DNA from 4 places in the Paraliobacillus sediminis genome. Region 1 is predicted to be linked to each of the others. Evidence: riboswitches for the same ligand, from Rfam matches in the RefSeq annotation. Region 1 holds a riboswitch; each other region holds the start of a gene.
The links. A riboswitch is a leader RNA that binds a small molecule or an ion and turns the genes downstream of it on or off. The one in region 1 is predicted to bind cyclic di-GMP.

Region 1 (4,092 bases):
AGATTGTAGCGGAACTGGAAAATGGTATTGTAAATAATGATACCAAAATAAACTATTTGAACATAATCAAACGGATGATAAAAGATGAAGGGATCCAAGGAGTAATTCTAGGCTGTACAGAACTTCCGATGATTATTAAGGAGGAAGATTTGGATATCCCGGTGTTTAATACAACAGAAATCCATGTCAACCGAATTGTAGATGCAATTTTTAGATGAACGGTTAGAAAGTAATTTAGTTAAAATCGAATATATATAATTATCTCTCTAGAGCCTGCAACTTTTGATGTAGGTTTTTTGCTATACTAAAATCTTTTGAACATAATTGAAAATGTACTCAGAACTTGAATGAATTGGAGTAATTGAGGCTATTTATCTTATGATCTATTATTATCCAAATAAAATTTCACAGTGGCTACATTAATAAAAATCGACAATTGAATAATAAAATGTCGAAATTACTCTAAATATCATGTTTTTTCGTTGCGTTGTCAATAATTTGCTTGTATTATACTTATATATCAATTTTTTTAGCTAACACCAATATCTACGAATAATTTTATAGAATTGACCTCTTTCATTATATTTTGGCGTAAGATTGGATACTGCGGGAAATGATAATATTTTCATCCATTTATGAAAAGATAAAAAGCAGCTCAAGTACTTAAGAACGTGAGGTGAATGGAGATTATGCAGTATAAGAGAGAGACAGCATTTCGCTATACTTTTGAAGAACCAATTTCTGCACTATTTAGAATAGAAAACATTAATGGAAACGCAGTAACCACTTCTGCTGGAGAAGCTAAAATAATCGACATAAGTACAGAGGGCATTAAATTGACTTCGGAATTGAATATACCAGAAACAGACAAGTCTATCCATTTAGTTATATCCTTTGAACTAAATGAGCAAGAAATGAATTTTAAGGGGATAATAGTTTGGAAGAAAAAAAATCATGCTATAAATGATTATGGTGTTAATCTAATGATTGAAGAAAATGCTAAAAAAGAGTTAATAGAACAATTGAAAATTTATTCAAAGAAAGTAAAAGGTAATATTAATTAAACTTATCCTTAAATTAATTGTTTAATTTACTTAAAATTGAATATACAATTATTTCTCTAGAGCCTACACCTTTTGATGTAGGCTTTTTACTATACTAAATTCTGTTCCTAGATAAATTTTCGACAAAAAATTCAAAATCCCCCCTCAAATTAAACGACGTTCACGTATGAATAGTAGATTGATAACTTCAATAATAATAAAGGCAAAACCATTGAAAGGTGGTGACGCAAAGCTAAAGGGACTAAAAGGTAAATGTACCTATGTCAGCCAGTTGCAGTAAGTGAAATAGATAGTTTGTCAGAATTATAATTATTCGATTGAGGGAGAGAATTATTTTGAAAATAAAACAGTTATGTATTACCAGCTTTTTTGTAGCCGGGGTATTATTTACTACTAATTCTGTATATGCAGAAGTTGATACGAGTCAATTAAATGAAATTGAGGACTTAAATAATGAAGATGCAGTACAAAATGCCGGATTAACCCCTGATAACTTCTTTTACTTTTTGGATCAGGCAGTAGAAAATCTTCAATTACTACTTACAACTAATTCAGAAAAAGAATCAGAGCTTTTGCTTCAAATAGTAGCAGAACGTTTATCAGAATCAGAACAAATGGTAGATGAAGAACAAAAGGAACACATGAATGAATTAATTGAGGAATACTTAGTTGCGTTAGAAAAAGCACAAGAAGAGGTTGCGGAAGTTGTATCGGATGAACAAGCTGCGGATGATGTGAAAGAAACATTAGCAAGCGAACTAGAAGACGCCACAACGGTAACAGAGGAAGTAACGGAAAGTGTAGAAGAAGAAAAACTAGTAGAATTTGAAGAGAAGCAACAAGAAGCATATTTAGTGGCAAATGTTGTGAAAGACCTTGATTCAGAAAAGGTTGCAGAATTGCGTGCTCAAGATCTTGGGTTTGGTCAAATTGTTAAAGTGGTAACTTTAGCAGAAGAGAGTGATAAAACAGAGGAAGAAATTATTGCTTTAATACAAGACGGAAAAGGTTTTGGTGAAATAGCAAAAGAGTTAAATATCCACCCTTCTCAAATTATGAGAAAAGTAATGGCTAAAAAAGAGAAAGAAATGGAACTATTACTAGAAGAAGCGAATGCGTCGGGTGATGAAGAGGCAATCACGCAACTATCTACTTCATTAGCAAACCTTGATATAAAGAAATTAGACTTTAACGTCTCTGAAGCGGAATTAGTGCTTGAAAATGAACCGGTTGAGGATGAAATAATAGAAACAGAAGTAGTTTCTGATGAAACAACACAAGATGAGGCAAACGACACGATAGTTGAATCGGTAGAAGAGACTGAAAATGAATTAATAGAGGCAACAACAGAGAAAACTGAAGAAACCATTGAAGCTGCGGTAGAAAAAGAAGAAATAGAAGAAGAAACAAACGAAGTGTCGAAAGTAGCTACTGAAGTTGCCAAGGAGGAGAAACAGGCAGCTAAAGAAGAAAAAGCAAGATTAAAAGAGTTAGAGAAAGAAGCGAAAGAACAAGCAAAAGAAGAAGCTAAAAAAGAGAAAGAAAGACTAAAAGTATTAGAAAAAGAAGCAGCTGAACAGGCAAGAGAAGAAGCAAAAGAGGCGAGAGAAAAATTGAAAGAAGAGAAGAAAGAACAAGCTAGTAAAGCTAAAGAAGCAGCAAAAGGAAAACAAAACAAAGAGGAATAAGGTGAAATGAGGGAGCCCTAATTTGGGGCTCCTTTACGTATGATTAAGATGGAAAATTAAAGTATATAAATAGACAAGTTTTGGTCATTTACCTCTAGATAAAAAAAACGTATGCTTAAAGTTCAAACGACTGATGGTAAAGGGGTGACTAGGGTGCGTGAAGCGGAAGTGAATCAGTATATAACAGCTGCAGCAAATGGTGATAACAGTGCTAGAGAAAAACTAATTAATCACCATAAACCCTATATTATCAATACAGTTGGACATGTATGTAAAAGATTTATCACGTGGAGTGATGAAGAGTCTAGTCTAGGATTATTAGCGTTTGATCGTGCGATTAATACATATGACAGACACGCTAATAAGAGCTTTCTCAATTATGTATATTTGCTTATTAAACGAGAACTAATAGACTATTTCCGTCGGGAAAACAAGGAAACGCATCTACCACTTGAAGTGAAATCAGATAATAGAACGGAATTCGTTACTATGTATGATGTTTCTAAATCGATGGATTCCTATCAGCAACATGTTCAACAAGAAGAGTTAGTGGAAGAAATTCTAGAATTAAGTGAAGTCTTACGACAATTTAATATTAAATTTGAAGAATTGGAAGCATGCTCACCTAAACATCGGAAAACGAAAGCAAACTTGACGACAATTGCTAATGATTTTATTCAAAAGCCAGAGCTAGTAGATTCCTTTTTAAAAAAGAAACGTTTTCCTGTTACGAGGTTTATAGAGTTGTCAGGTCATCGAATAAAAACGATTGAAAGACATAAGAAGTATATCGTGGCTTTGGTTGTTGTACGAATGCATCCAGAATGGCGACAACTATCTGCCTATATGCAAGTGACATTTGGAAATGAGGGGAAATCATGAGGTCAAGACGGTTTGAAGGAGTCGTTATAAAAGTCACAGAAAACTATATTACTATTTTGTGTAAGGATGGTAGCTTTAAAAATACCCCGCGCTCAGAGAGTGAGTTTCCACAGATAGGAGACGCGTATACTGTTAGTGAAAAGCAATATCTAAAAGGCGCGTTTAAAAAGAAATATTTATCTCTTGCCGCTATATTGTTTTTAACCGTTATGGGTTATTATATTAGTACATTTATGACAGAAGATGAATCGTATCTTTTTGCTATAGATATTAATCCAAGTATTGAAATTTATACAGATGCAGCTTTTAACGTAACAAAAGTAAATGCTTTAAATTACGATGGACAGGTTGTTATGGATTCCATTGCAGATCAAAATAAGCAAATTGATATTATGTTGGAAGAAATAATTACGGCTGCTGTAGAAGGGGAATACTTGACGCGTGAAAACGCCCAGATT
Region 2 (4,092 bases), 710 kb from region 1:
TTTATAACTTCATCGAACCAGCCTTCCATAACAGCGATTAGATGCTTCTTTAAATAGGTTGCATTCACATCACAAATAAATTTGATGTAAGTTGGAAAAAACGGATTGTCCTTTGTTAATGTCATTAATTCGGTTACTGCAGCGCATTGTCCGATTGATGCCTTTTTCCTTGTTTTCTCATACTTCTGGCCAATGAAAGGTAGACAAATGTACTTTAAATCTGTTTCAGATAGCTCTTTAATATATAAAACGAAATGCTTTATTTCAGTAAATTTTTCCTGATGAAGCAACTGTAATAAAGACTTCCAAGTGTTTTTCTCTTCCACGATGTTTAGTTGAGTTAATAATTCTTCCGTAATATTGCTCTTAACTTGTTTCCAATATTCTGCTGGCTTCTCTAAAGTTTTAATTAAAGGACTGTTTGTAACAGCAGCAATCCCCAATGCACATTCCCAAAGTAGCGAATATTCTAAATGCACTTCATAGGTCTCTCTTTTTCTACTTGTAGTATTTAAAACATCCATTTAAGCACCTCTTTTCTAATATAAAGTTATTCTAAAGTATTATCGCACTAAATTCAATATTTTTAGAATTATTAATTCAAATATTTTAGAATGAAAGAAAAATCCTCAATAAAAGCAGCTCAATATATTTATTAATAGAAATACTATACTATATTTCCAAAAAATAGTACTATCTAATTATTTACTTATTATAGAAAAATTTGTTAAAGTAAATTATACCAAGAAAAACATATTATTATATTTGGCAAACCTATTGAAAAATAGGGACGCAAAGCTACGAATCTAAGGTAAAGTAATTTTCTATGATCGTCGGGTTGCACATAATAATGACTATAGTTATTTAAACGAATGACTTGTGTTGTTTTTGTAATGCAACCTAATGACAAGAAATCGTTAGGTTTTTTGCTCTGTCGAGATGGTTTTGAAAATTGCACTTACTATGAAAGGAGAACTTAGGTTTTCGTTTAAGGAGGTGAATGGACAAGGTCTACTTATTAAGGCAGAAGTTAAGTCATATGAAAAATGCAGTCATGGTGGCAAGCTCAGGGTTTAAAAATTTAAACATTGGAGGAATTTTAATGAAGAATGTAATTACAAAGGTATTTACTCGTTTTTTATTGTATTCTTTTATACTATCGTTAGTGACAGTCGGATTCGCAAATCAGACAGTACACGCTGCAAGTCTAACTATATCTAACAGTGGGGCTTGGTTTGAAACTGCATATGTAGAGTGGTCACCTATAAGTAATACAGAAGGATATAATGTATATGTTAAACCTGCAAGTGCTCCAGATTCTCAATATGAACAAATTGACAATGATTTAATTCGTAACTACGCTTCTTATTGGAGAGCTGACGCCGTAGGTCTTGCAGCTGGAGACTATGTAATGAAAGTGGACGGGTTACTTAAAGACGGCTCTAAGGTAAGCGCTTACACTAATGAACTTTCCGTACAGGAACATGACAGATCTGGATTTGCCTTTGCAGGTAACTCACAATATGGCACAGGTTCAGGTGCTTATAATGAAGATGGAACACTTAAGGATGGAGCTCAAATTATTTATGTAACAGCAGAGACTGCTAAAACAGTTACGCATGATGTGATAATGAATAGCTCGGGTGATGTACAGACGGGTGTTGGAATAGGCGAAATTATGTCATTAAGAAAAAAGGGATATGATAAAACGCCACTTGCAATCAGATTGATTGGAAAAATTACAGATGACGATATGAGTGGACAACTGAATAGTAATGGTTATCTTGAATTGAAAGGTAATACAAGTTATGCAGAAACGAATATTACTTTAGAAGGTATTGGTGAAGATACGTATGCCTATGGATGGGGAATACTTGTAAGATATACTGGTAATCTAGAAATCAGAAACGTAGGCGTAGCGTTATTTCCTGACGATGCTATTTCACTTGATACAGGTAATATGAATGTTTGGATCCATCATAATGATCTTTTCTATGGAACTGCTGGATCTGATTCTGATCAAGCAAAAGGTGATGGTTCAACTGATCTGAAAAAAGGATCCACTTATATTACATTCTCCCATAATCATTATTGGGATGCTGGGAAAGCTTCGTTATGTGGTTTAAGTGAATCTACAGAGTTCTTTGTAACATATCATCATAACTGGTTTGATCATTCAGACTCTCGTCATCCACGAATAAGAGTAGCATCAGTGCACGTGTATAATAACTTTTTTGATGGCATATCAAAATATGGCGTTGGAACGACAACAGGTAGTTCAGCGTTTATAGAATCCAATTATTTTAGAAATGCAAAATATCCTATGATGAGTTCGTTACAAGGAACTGATATGTTAGGAAATGGAACGTTCTCTGGCGAAGATGGAGGTATGATCAAAGCATACAATAATACAATTGTTGATGCTGCGAGTCTAATTTATGCAAATTCAAATGACGGTACAGCTTCAGCTAATGCAAGTTCATTTGATGCATACCTAGCTTCTTCAAGAAACGAAACGGTACCAAGCACGTACAAAACACTAGTAGGCGGAACAACTTATAATAACTTTGATACGAGTATAGATATGGGCGTAAATCTTTCTGATATTGATGAAGTAGGTACTGTAGAACAAAATGTTACAGACGATTCTGGCCGCCTAAATAACGGGGACTTCACATGGGAATTTAATGATGCAGTTGATGATACATCATATAAGCTTAATGCAGAGCTTATGTCAAAAATAAAAAACTACAAAACAAGTCTTGTATCTGTAGGTGGTAATGCAATAGAAATACCGACTGACCCAACTCCAACGGATCCAACAGATCCCGATCCAACGGAGCCAGTAACTGGAGAGTATTCTCATAATTTCACGACTGATGGAAAGGATAGCGATTTCTATACTATCGAAGGAAATTTATCATCAAGTAAAGGAACAGTAGAATATAGCGGCTTAACACTAACGCAGAGTCTAAAAATTGAGAGTTCAACTAGTATTACGTTTACCACTGTTGAAGATGCGACATTAACTCTAGTGTTTAACACGAATGATGATGCAGAAGTTAAGATAGATGGAACAACGCATCAAATGACAGATGGGGTTGTCACTGTAGCACTTAATGCAGGCTCACATGTTATTACAAAAGATGATGTGGCAAACCTGTATTATATGGACCTAAGATAAAAGTATTAGTAATATAACAAGATAAAAAGATGTCAACTGTATGTGATAGTACAGTTGACACTTTTTTTGTCATTATCTAGCAGACTGAGATAATCTAGGTTTTTAATATATCGGAATCTAAGTAATTGTAATCATTAAAATTAATCATAGTTACCCCAAAGAAATTCTTGAGTGCCGATGCAGCTCCGCCTAGTGCAGAAGCATCTGGTCCTAACTTAGAGGCACTGATTTCTCGGTAGTTATTTATTTTTGACGTTAATTTATCTTGTATTTTACTAATGTACGGTGAATTTCCATTTATTATCGAACCACTTAAAATTATTTTCTCTGGATTAAAGATATTAATAACGTTGTTTAAACCAATAGCCAAATAGTTGAGGTAGTCGTCTAGTATAGCAAGGTAATCTTCATCCTGACTAAGATCTTTAATACCGTCTGGTAGTGAAAGAGTAGGGAACCTTTCTAGTAGTTTCTTTGATAAAACTTTTTCAGAAGCATATAATTCCCAACAACCCTTATTACCACACGCACATATACCCCCATCGGATTCAATTATCATATGTCCGATTTCACCTGCAAATCCCTGATAACCACGGTAAAATTTATTTTCACTGATAATACCTAAACCAATTCCTGAATGTAAAGTGATACAAAATAAATCAGATAAGTAATTTTCGTATACCTGTTCCGCGAAGACGGAGAAGTTAGCGTTATTATCTACGAAAACCGTTGTCTGAAATGCTTCTATTAATTTTTCAGTGATATTTATATTGGACCATTGTTGATTCGGAGTAAAAATGATGTCATTTTTATTATTAACTATACCGTGAATACTAACGCCAACTCCTACAAGTCCGATTGGCTGATAGAGTCGATTGAATTTATTGATAATAGGACTAATTGCATCA
Region 3 (4,092 bases), on a different contig from region 1:
GCAGCAATGATTGATTACATGAACAAAACAATGAACAGACATATTATTACTTTAGAGGATCCGATCGAATATCTATACCAGCATAACAAATGTATTATTGATCAAAGAGAAGTAGGATTCGATACAAGTAGTTTTCAAAAAGGATTACGTGCGTGTTTGCGTCAAGATCCAGATGTAATACTAGTGGGTGAGATGCGCGACTTAGAAACAATTTCTACAGCAATAACTGCTGCAGAAACCGGCCATTTAGTTCTAGGTACGCTACACACAACTGATGCGTCCTCAACGATGGATCGGATTATTGATGTTTTTCCTGCCCATCAAAAGAGTCAAATAAGAATTCAACTTGCTAATGTGCTGGAAGCCATTGTATCCCAACGTTTGTTTCCTTTGGCAAAAGGAATAGGACGGGCAGCAGCAACCGAAATATTAATCAACACACCTGCAGTGAAAAATTTAATTCGATCAGAAAAAATGCATCAGATCCCTAACACCATGCAAACTTCTAAAGAGTATGGTATGCATACCATGACAATGGATATTAAACGTATGTTGCAACAAGGGATAATAACGCAAAAACATGCGGCTCCCTATTTAAAAGATATGACTTTTTAGTACAAGTTATGATGGGGGAAGAGGTGGAAATCTATGAACTATTATGCGTATAAAGCAAAAACTGTCGATGGTAAGATAAAAAAAGGCAAGATTAGTAGTGAGAATGAAAAAGAAGCTATTAAGCAATTAAAGTCTCAAGGACTCATTTTATTTGAGATAAATGAATTAAACTCACTTTTATACAAAGATATTTATATTGGTAATCCAATAAAGAATAAGGACTTTGTTATTTTTCTGCGTCAATTTTCGACGTTAATAGATGCCGGTATAACATTAGTAGAAACGACGTCTATTTTAGAAGAACAAACACATAGTAAGCCACTTAAAAAAGCGCTACAACAAATTCAAAGCGATCTAGAAGAAGGAATAGGACTATCTGATGCCTTAGCAGAATTCCCACGTCTTTTCCCTGAATTATTAATTAGTATGATCCATGCTGGAGAAGTTAGTGGTAATTTAGATGAAATTCTTGATCGGATGGCTACCTATTATGAAAAACAGTACCAGTTAAAGCAAAAGATCATAACTGCGTTAACATATCCAATTGTGGTTGGAATTGTTGCCGTATTTATCACTATTTTTTTACTTGCATTTATTGTACCGATTTTCACGGACATGTTCCTATCTTTCGACCAAGAAATACCACCATATACGGCAGCAATATTAAGTATTAGTGATATTGTTCAAGCTTATTGGTGGGTTATGATGTTACTAGTACTAGTATTGGGTGTGACTATTAGATTATTAAATCGAAGACCAAACATTTCTTATTTATTTGATGTCGTAAAACTTCGTATTCCAATATTCGGTATGTTTATTCAAAAGTCTTTACTTGCTAGAATGACACAAACATTGAGTTCATTGTTAAATAGTTCTGTACCAATCTTACAAGCTGTTACAATAACGGAACGTGTTATAGATAATAAAGTGATCAAACGCGTTTTGCGTGAAAGTAGGGATTCACTTGAAAAGGGAGAGTCATTAGCAACACCGATGGAAAAACATTGGGTCTTCCCTAAATTAATTACGCAAATGATTGTTGTAGGAGAGCGAACAGGTTCCATTGATGCGATGTTGAAAAAAGTTTCTGACTTTTATGAACAAGAGTTAGATGAGTCATCAGAGAAGTTTAAGTCGCTCATTGAACCGGTAATGATTATATTTTTAGCAGTAATAGTAGGCGCAATTGTTTTAGCGATCGTAATACCTATGTTTAGTTTATTTGAAAACATCTAAAAGTGTAGACAGGTTACAAAAGTATAGTATAATAGAACTATTAGTATAAAACGAATAGTAGAAGCGATGAGGGTTTATCTGTAACTGGGCACTTGGATAAACTTGAGCTAGTAGTGCAACCGGCTGACACCATTTTTTATGCTGTGAGTCTTTTTTTATCAAAAAAATTAAATGAGGAGGAATAATAAAATGTTAACTAGAATGAAGAAAATGTTACGCAATGAGAAAGGTTTTACATTAGTAGAGCTTTTAGCAGTTATTGTTATCTTGGGTATTATTGTAGCAATTGCCGTTCCTGCAATTGGGAATATTATTGGTGATGCAGAAGAGGATGCTGATGAGGCACAAATTGAATTGATACTTGATGCAGCAAGATTAGCAGATGTACAAGATGAATTCACTGATGGTATGGATGCAGATGATCTTGTAGGACTTGGTTATCTTGAGGATAATGATGAACTACCAGAGGGTACAGTCTCTTTTGATACAGATACGAATCAATATGAATACACCCCGTAATAATAATTTAAAAAGACCCCTTTTCAAAGGGGTCTTTTATACATAATTAGGAGATAAAAAATATGGAAGTCTATTATATCGTTATTTTTTTTGTTTTTGGAAGTGTATTTGGTTCATTCTACAATGTTGTTGGTTTACGTATACCAAATGACAACTTTTTAGAATCTGATCGTTCTTATTGCCCCCGTTGTGATAAGACATTGCATTGGTATGAGTTGATTCCGATTATTTCGTATCTGTTTCAAGCTGGTAAATGCAGAAACTGTAAAGAAAAGATTTCTCCTCTTTACCCTACAATAGAATTATCTACAGCTTTCCTTTTCAGTTTTAGCTATTATTTTTTTGGTTTTCAACTGGAGTTAGTAATGGCAGTTTTACTCACTTCTTTATGTGTAATTATTGTTGTTTCAGACATCACATATATGCTAATACCTAACAAAATCTTATTATTTTTCCTACCGTTTTTAATTATCTTACGTATCATAGATCCGTTAGAACCATGGTGGTCTTCATTGGTTGGTGCAGCGGTGGGATTTTTATTATTAACACTTATCATTCTGGTTAGTAAAGGCGGGATGGGCGCGGGTGATATGAAGTTATTCACTATCCTAGGAATTGTGTTAGGATATAAAGGAATCCTGCTGACATTTTTTCTAGCTACTATTTTCGGTACACTTATAACATTACTATTATTGGCTACTAAAAAAATTAACCGTAAAAGTCCGGTACCATTTGGCCCTTCTATTTGTCTGGCTGCATTAACTACTTATTATTTTGGTAATTACATAATCAATTGGTATATTACATCATTTTTTTAAAGGATGAACACAAATGAATCTACTTAATAAAGATAGAATAAACATCGCCATAAATGATACGATGATTCGATATCTTGTTTCATCTAAAAAAAACGTTACAGCTGCTAGTGACTATGGAGAAATACCATTGGAACAAGGCGTTGTTGAGGATGGTAGAATTTTAGATCAAAAAAGATTAACTACTATCTTTAAAAATCTAGTTAAAGATAAAAAATGGAAGAATAAGCACCTTACATTTTGCGTCCCGGATGCTTTCGTTACGATGCGAGAAGAATCTGTACCTAAACAATTAACTAAAGATGAAGTGAAAAAATATATCGAATTAGAATTAGATGGTAGTATTCGTCTTCCTTTTCAAAATCCAGTTATAGATTTTGAAGTTATTACAGAAGAAGAACAAACGAATAAAATCCTTTTATTTGCATATCCAAATGAACGCTTAAAAGCTTACATAGAGGTGTTTGAGCAAGCGAATGTAAAACTGATAGTTGCTGATCTATCTTTTCTGTCAGCATATCGGACTTATTATAATTTGGACCTTGCAAATAAAGATGAACATCTGCTTATGATCCAGTGGTATAAAACGGATTTAGTTTTAACTGTTTTTAATAACCAGAAGCCGATCTTTAATCGCCATATTCATTTGAATAGTTATGATGTGGTCTTGAATAATGAGGTTTTTGAAGATTCGATGCAAGCTGATGAAAATATATGGAGAGAACTGGTCGATGAACAGTTCGTAACGATAGAACGTTTTATGGATTTCTATCAATATTCTATTATGTCAGGCGATGCTCAAGTTTCTGATTTATTATTAATCGGTGATTTTCCAGGACAAAAGTCAATAAATGAATTATTGACTTCACGATTTAATTTACCAGTCAAAACCATTGCATTTCCGAAC
Region 4 (4,092 bases), on a different contig from region 1:
GATGGCTACTTTAGTTGAATATATTTGAACCTTTTTATTATTAATAGAAATAATTTTCATATCGGATTTTAAAGATACTCTAGTTGAATTTCTTCTCTGTTTCTATGAATCGAAGGGACACAGATGATTCAGTATAAACAAGAAGTAAACGTTGCGAAGAGTATAGATATTGATGCTAAATCAGCCCATCTTGTTCCATCGGTTTAAAACATGTCCCTTATCAAACAAATATTGCACTCCATACAATAGATACGCTTTATAGTGTATATATATATAGAATTGAAAATAGTTTAATCGATATAAACGAACAATTTTTAGTTTTTTAAAAAGGGGCATGAAGATAAACGCAAAGATTCCATTAACAAAAGCATTAAGTAATACAAACTTTTTAAAGTTTCCATACGAAATCTTAAGTATCCACATAGAAAGCGGTATATAAGGACCAATATCGAAAGGAAGTTCATCTCTTATAAATGATTTCGGTTTATCATAAAACTTCCACCACTTGCGTTGGTGTCCATAAATATGATTTATAATTTCATAAGTACCTATAATAATACTCGCTATAGAATAGCGCTTTACATTACGCTTACCTATAAACATTAAGGATATCCATGGAATTAATATTATGGTTAGATTAAATAATACGTGACGTTTTGATGTCATAATGATTCACCTCACCTTCAATATGATTAAGATATCCAAATTTAATAAATATATTCAACACCCTAGTAAAATTGCTTTGCAATATAATAACGGTTAAATTTGGATGAAAGCTATCTAATATCATTAGTATATGAACTTTGATATAATAAATAGATTATTAAATTTGGAGTGAATATCATGAGTGACAAAATATCAAAAATCGATTACCTTGATGTTATGGAATACTCTTTGGATCCACTCATCATCCATACTGATTATAGAATCATGTATATAAATCAGGCAGCTGAAGAATTTTTTGGAGCAAAGAAAGTTGAAGTTATAGAGTCTAGCCCTTTGGATATTTTTAAAGAAACTTCTAAGACCGCTATTAGGAAAAGAATACAATCTGCCTACGAACATCCGGCCGATGTTATTGAAGAAACTATATTTAGAATGGACGGAACGACAGTTGATGTTGAACTATATTGTCACCCTTTATTAGTCGGGGATCAAAAAGCCATTCAGACATATGTAAGAGATATAACAGAACGGAAAAAAGCAGAACAGAAACTAATACAGATGATGACACATATAAATGAATTATCCGCAACTCTTGTTCCTCTGGGTAGCGAATTAGCAGTTCTTCCTTTAGTCGGAAATTTTGATGACCAAAGAGCAAGACAGCTTTTAGAGATTATACCAGTGAAAGTGCAGAATCAAAATATAAGCTGTATAATTATTGATTTCTCAGGTATTTATAGTCTTGATCATGTTGTAGCAGATTATCTTTTTAGAATAAACAACGTTTTATCTATACTTGGGGTTCAATCCATTATCACTGGTTTACGACCTGAATTAGCAATGATAGCCACAAACCTCAATCTAGACTTATCCGCTATACCAACAATGGCTACAGTAAAAGATGCACTTTCCTACTTGGGATTAAAAGTTAAAAATAGTAATAACAAGAGGTTTTTTAAAAGGAAATGAAGTCATAATTAGAAGGACCTATGAATAGTATTTCTAACTGTGTTGACTATGTAATTTTTTCTACTAAAATGAAAAAGGACCATTGTAGTCCATTCCTTGCACTCTATTAAGCAAACATTAAATAGCCCATACCTAGGATGTGGGCTATTCTTTGTGATTAAAGAGATTTCCTCGACGCTAATCTTCAACTAATTTACCTTCTAATTAATTGGTTAAATCGGATAGGATAGGTTTTATGCAGCCAACGACTTATACAAGGAACCTTGCGGACAGTTACGCTATAGACATAGGTCTTAAAACCTATTGAAACTTTGAAAAACCAGAAAAAATATGTATAGACTTTTAAATTTTAATAGTGTAAGATACCTATATATTAAAAATGAACTTTCGATACTAGCAAACTTATTGAAAAGTAAGGACGCAAAGCCATGGGTCTACGGTAATGAATGATTACTAGGATTGCCAGGTTACCAAAAAAGGGAATGAACACAAATCCGCCCTTGTATGGCGGTTTTTTTGTTGGAAAGGAAATATAAAATGTTGCCTAATGTAAAAATCAGTGGAGTTAGTACAGTACATCCAGAAGAGGCTTTTAATAATGATTTTTTTATAGAACATTTTGAAAAATTAGGGTTAGAAGTTGAGGGTTTGATGAATCATTTAGGAAGGGGAAACAGATATTTAGTAAATCCCAAAAAAGAAAGTACGATTACTATGGCTATTAATGTGGCCGATAAGGTTATGAAAAGTACGAATACTGCCGCTGATGATATTGATATGGTTGTTTTTGTTTCAGATACCCCAGAATATACTTATCCTAGTAATGCACTTTTTCTTCATAATAAATTAGGAACAAAGAATGCGCATATTGTTTATGATTTGAATGCGAATTGCATTGGAATGTTATCTGCTTTGGATCAAGTAAGTACGTATCTAAAAGCAAATGAATCACTTCAGAAAGCACTTATTATTAGTAGTGTAAATATTAGTAATATCTCTAGAAAAGACGACACCATAACCTATCCCAATTTTGCAGATGGTGCCGCTTCACTTTTACTAGAAAAAACGAGAGATAATGATGGTATTTTGGCATCTAATTACTTTACTAATTCAATACTATCTGATGTTGTACTTTACCCTGCTGTAGGTTTTTCAAATATATTTAATGAAGACATCCCAACTGATGATAAGAGACTAAAATTCATCCCACATGACGTTAGCTTTTTCTCAGATGATTGGAAAAGAATGATTGTTCAGATGTTGGATAATCACCAAATGAATCTTTCAGAGATTGACCATTGGATTTTCTCTCAATTTTCAAGACCAGAAATTGAGGAAACACTAGCTAAATTAGAAATCGGGTTAGATAAGTACACATTTGTAGGTGAAGAATATGGCTATACAGGTGTTACTAGTCCGATATTCGCTTTAGAGCATGCATTAGATAACGGTAAAATAAAAAAGGGAGATAAAGTGGTATTCTGTTCTGTTGCAGTTGGCTACAGTATGGCTTCGATTTTATATCAATTTTAAGGAGGAACAATTATGTTTAAAGTAGAAAAAAATAGTACGAGAAAAGAACTAATCGTTACAGTAGGCGGCTTTTTTAAAGAAGAAGAAGGCGAGTCATTTCTTGCAGATTATAATGAAAATGTGAAGGGTATTGTACCTTCATCTTATAAATTAATAGTTGATTCTACGGACCTTGCAGCTTCCAAAAAAGATATGTTACCTATTTTAGAAGCGTGTTTTAAGCTATATATGTCAAATGGCTTTAAGAATATTGTAATGATAAATCCATCTTCCGTAATTTCCAAAGGTCAAATGCATAAGTTGGCAAAAGTCAGTTCGTTTGAGGGTGTTTTTGTAGATTCACTAGCAGAAGCAAAAGAAATTTAATAGCAGAAGCATAAGGATTTTTTTGGTTTATTAGACTAATCTTTTATTCAAAAAGCCCTCAAAAGTACTGCACCCCGGAAGTTAGATTTAAGAATCTAACTTCTGGGGTGTTTTTTTGTGGTAAAGTACAATAAAAGTTTTAAAATTGCAAAAGAATATTTAGACCTTCGGTAAAATGTCAAGACAAAACTAATTAGATAACCCCTTTTATTTTTCTAGTAATTCACTTTTTTGCTGGTCTTGTTTCCTATTGTCTTTTTTAATAAATCTGCGCATCTACCAAACGAACTAAATTTCTTACAGTTAAGACGAGTGCTCTTTTATGTTGGTGTTTTAGAACCAATTATTTAAAGAAGGTATCTTATATAGGATACCTTTAAAGTATTTTCTCTTAGGAGAAATCCGTTGTTGCGCAGTATGTGTCTACTGTGCAGCAATGACTTTATATTATTAGTTGATCTTGTTCAACATAAGCACCTGTTTGGTTTAACTAACTCACTATCAGCCTTTTTCTAAATTTGCTAAGTTACTTGGCAATGGAAGACTTCATTCCTCTTC

Region 2: another riboswitch for cyclic di-GMP. It lies ahead of D2K60_RS00565 (pectate lyase family protein); the one in region 1 lies ahead of D2K60_RS03640 (DUF5667 domain-containing protein).
Region 3: another riboswitch for cyclic di-GMP. It lies ahead of D2K60_RS17965 (competence type IV pilus major pilin ComGC); the one in region 1 lies ahead of D2K60_RS03640 (DUF5667 domain-containing protein).
Region 4: another riboswitch for cyclic di-GMP. It lies ahead of D2K60_RS12340 (ketoacyl-ACP synthase III); the one in region 1 lies ahead of D2K60_RS03640 (DUF5667 domain-containing protein).

What each region holds. Positions count from the first base shown of each region.
Region 1 covers NZ_QJSI01000001.1:825,587-829,678, forward strand. Annotated here, with positions in the region: gene D2K60_RS03630 (aspartate/glutamate racemase family protein) at 1-218, shown strand, start outside; gene D2K60_RS03635 (PilZ domain-containing protein) at 690-1,064, shown strand; cyclic di-GMP riboswitch class I at 1,256-1,343, shown strand; gene D2K60_RS03640 (DUF5667 domain-containing protein) at 1,400-2,752, shown strand; gene sigI (RNA polymerase sigma-I factor) at 2,906-3,634, shown strand; gene D2K60_RS03650 (anti-sigma-I factor RsgI family protein) at 3,631-4,092, shown strand, end outside.
Region 2 covers NZ_QJSI01000001.1:114,786-118,877, forward strand. Annotated here, with positions in the region: gene D2K60_RS00560 (ArsR/SmtB family transcription factor) at 1-524, opposite strand, end outside; cyclic di-GMP riboswitch class I at 758-846, shown strand; gene D2K60_RS00565 (pectate lyase family protein) at 1,103-3,184, shown strand; gene D2K60_RS00570 (ROK family transcriptional regulator) at 3,279-4,092, opposite strand, start outside.
Region 3 covers NZ_QJSI01000003.1:1,019,827-1,023,918, reverse strand. Annotated here, with positions in the region: gene D2K60_RS17975 (type IV pilus twitching motility protein PilT) at 1-615, shown strand, start outside; gene D2K60_RS17970 (type II secretion system F family protein) at 649-1,851, shown strand; cyclic di-GMP riboswitch class II at 1,905-1,985, shown strand; gene D2K60_RS17965 (competence type IV pilus major pilin ComGC) at 2,041-2,370, shown strand; gene D2K60_RS17960 (prepilin peptidase) at 2,433-3,188, shown strand; gene pilM (type IV pilus biogenesis protein PilM) at 3,202-4,092, shown strand, end outside.
Region 4 covers NZ_QJSI01000002.1:1,247,766-1,251,857, forward strand. Annotated here, with positions in the region: gene D2K60_RS12335 (PAS domain S-box protein) at 844-1,635, shown strand; cyclic di-GMP riboswitch class I at 2,021-2,110, shown strand; gene D2K60_RS12340 (ketoacyl-ACP synthase III) at 2,155-3,168, shown strand; gene D2K60_RS12345 (hypothetical protein) at 3,181-3,534, shown strand.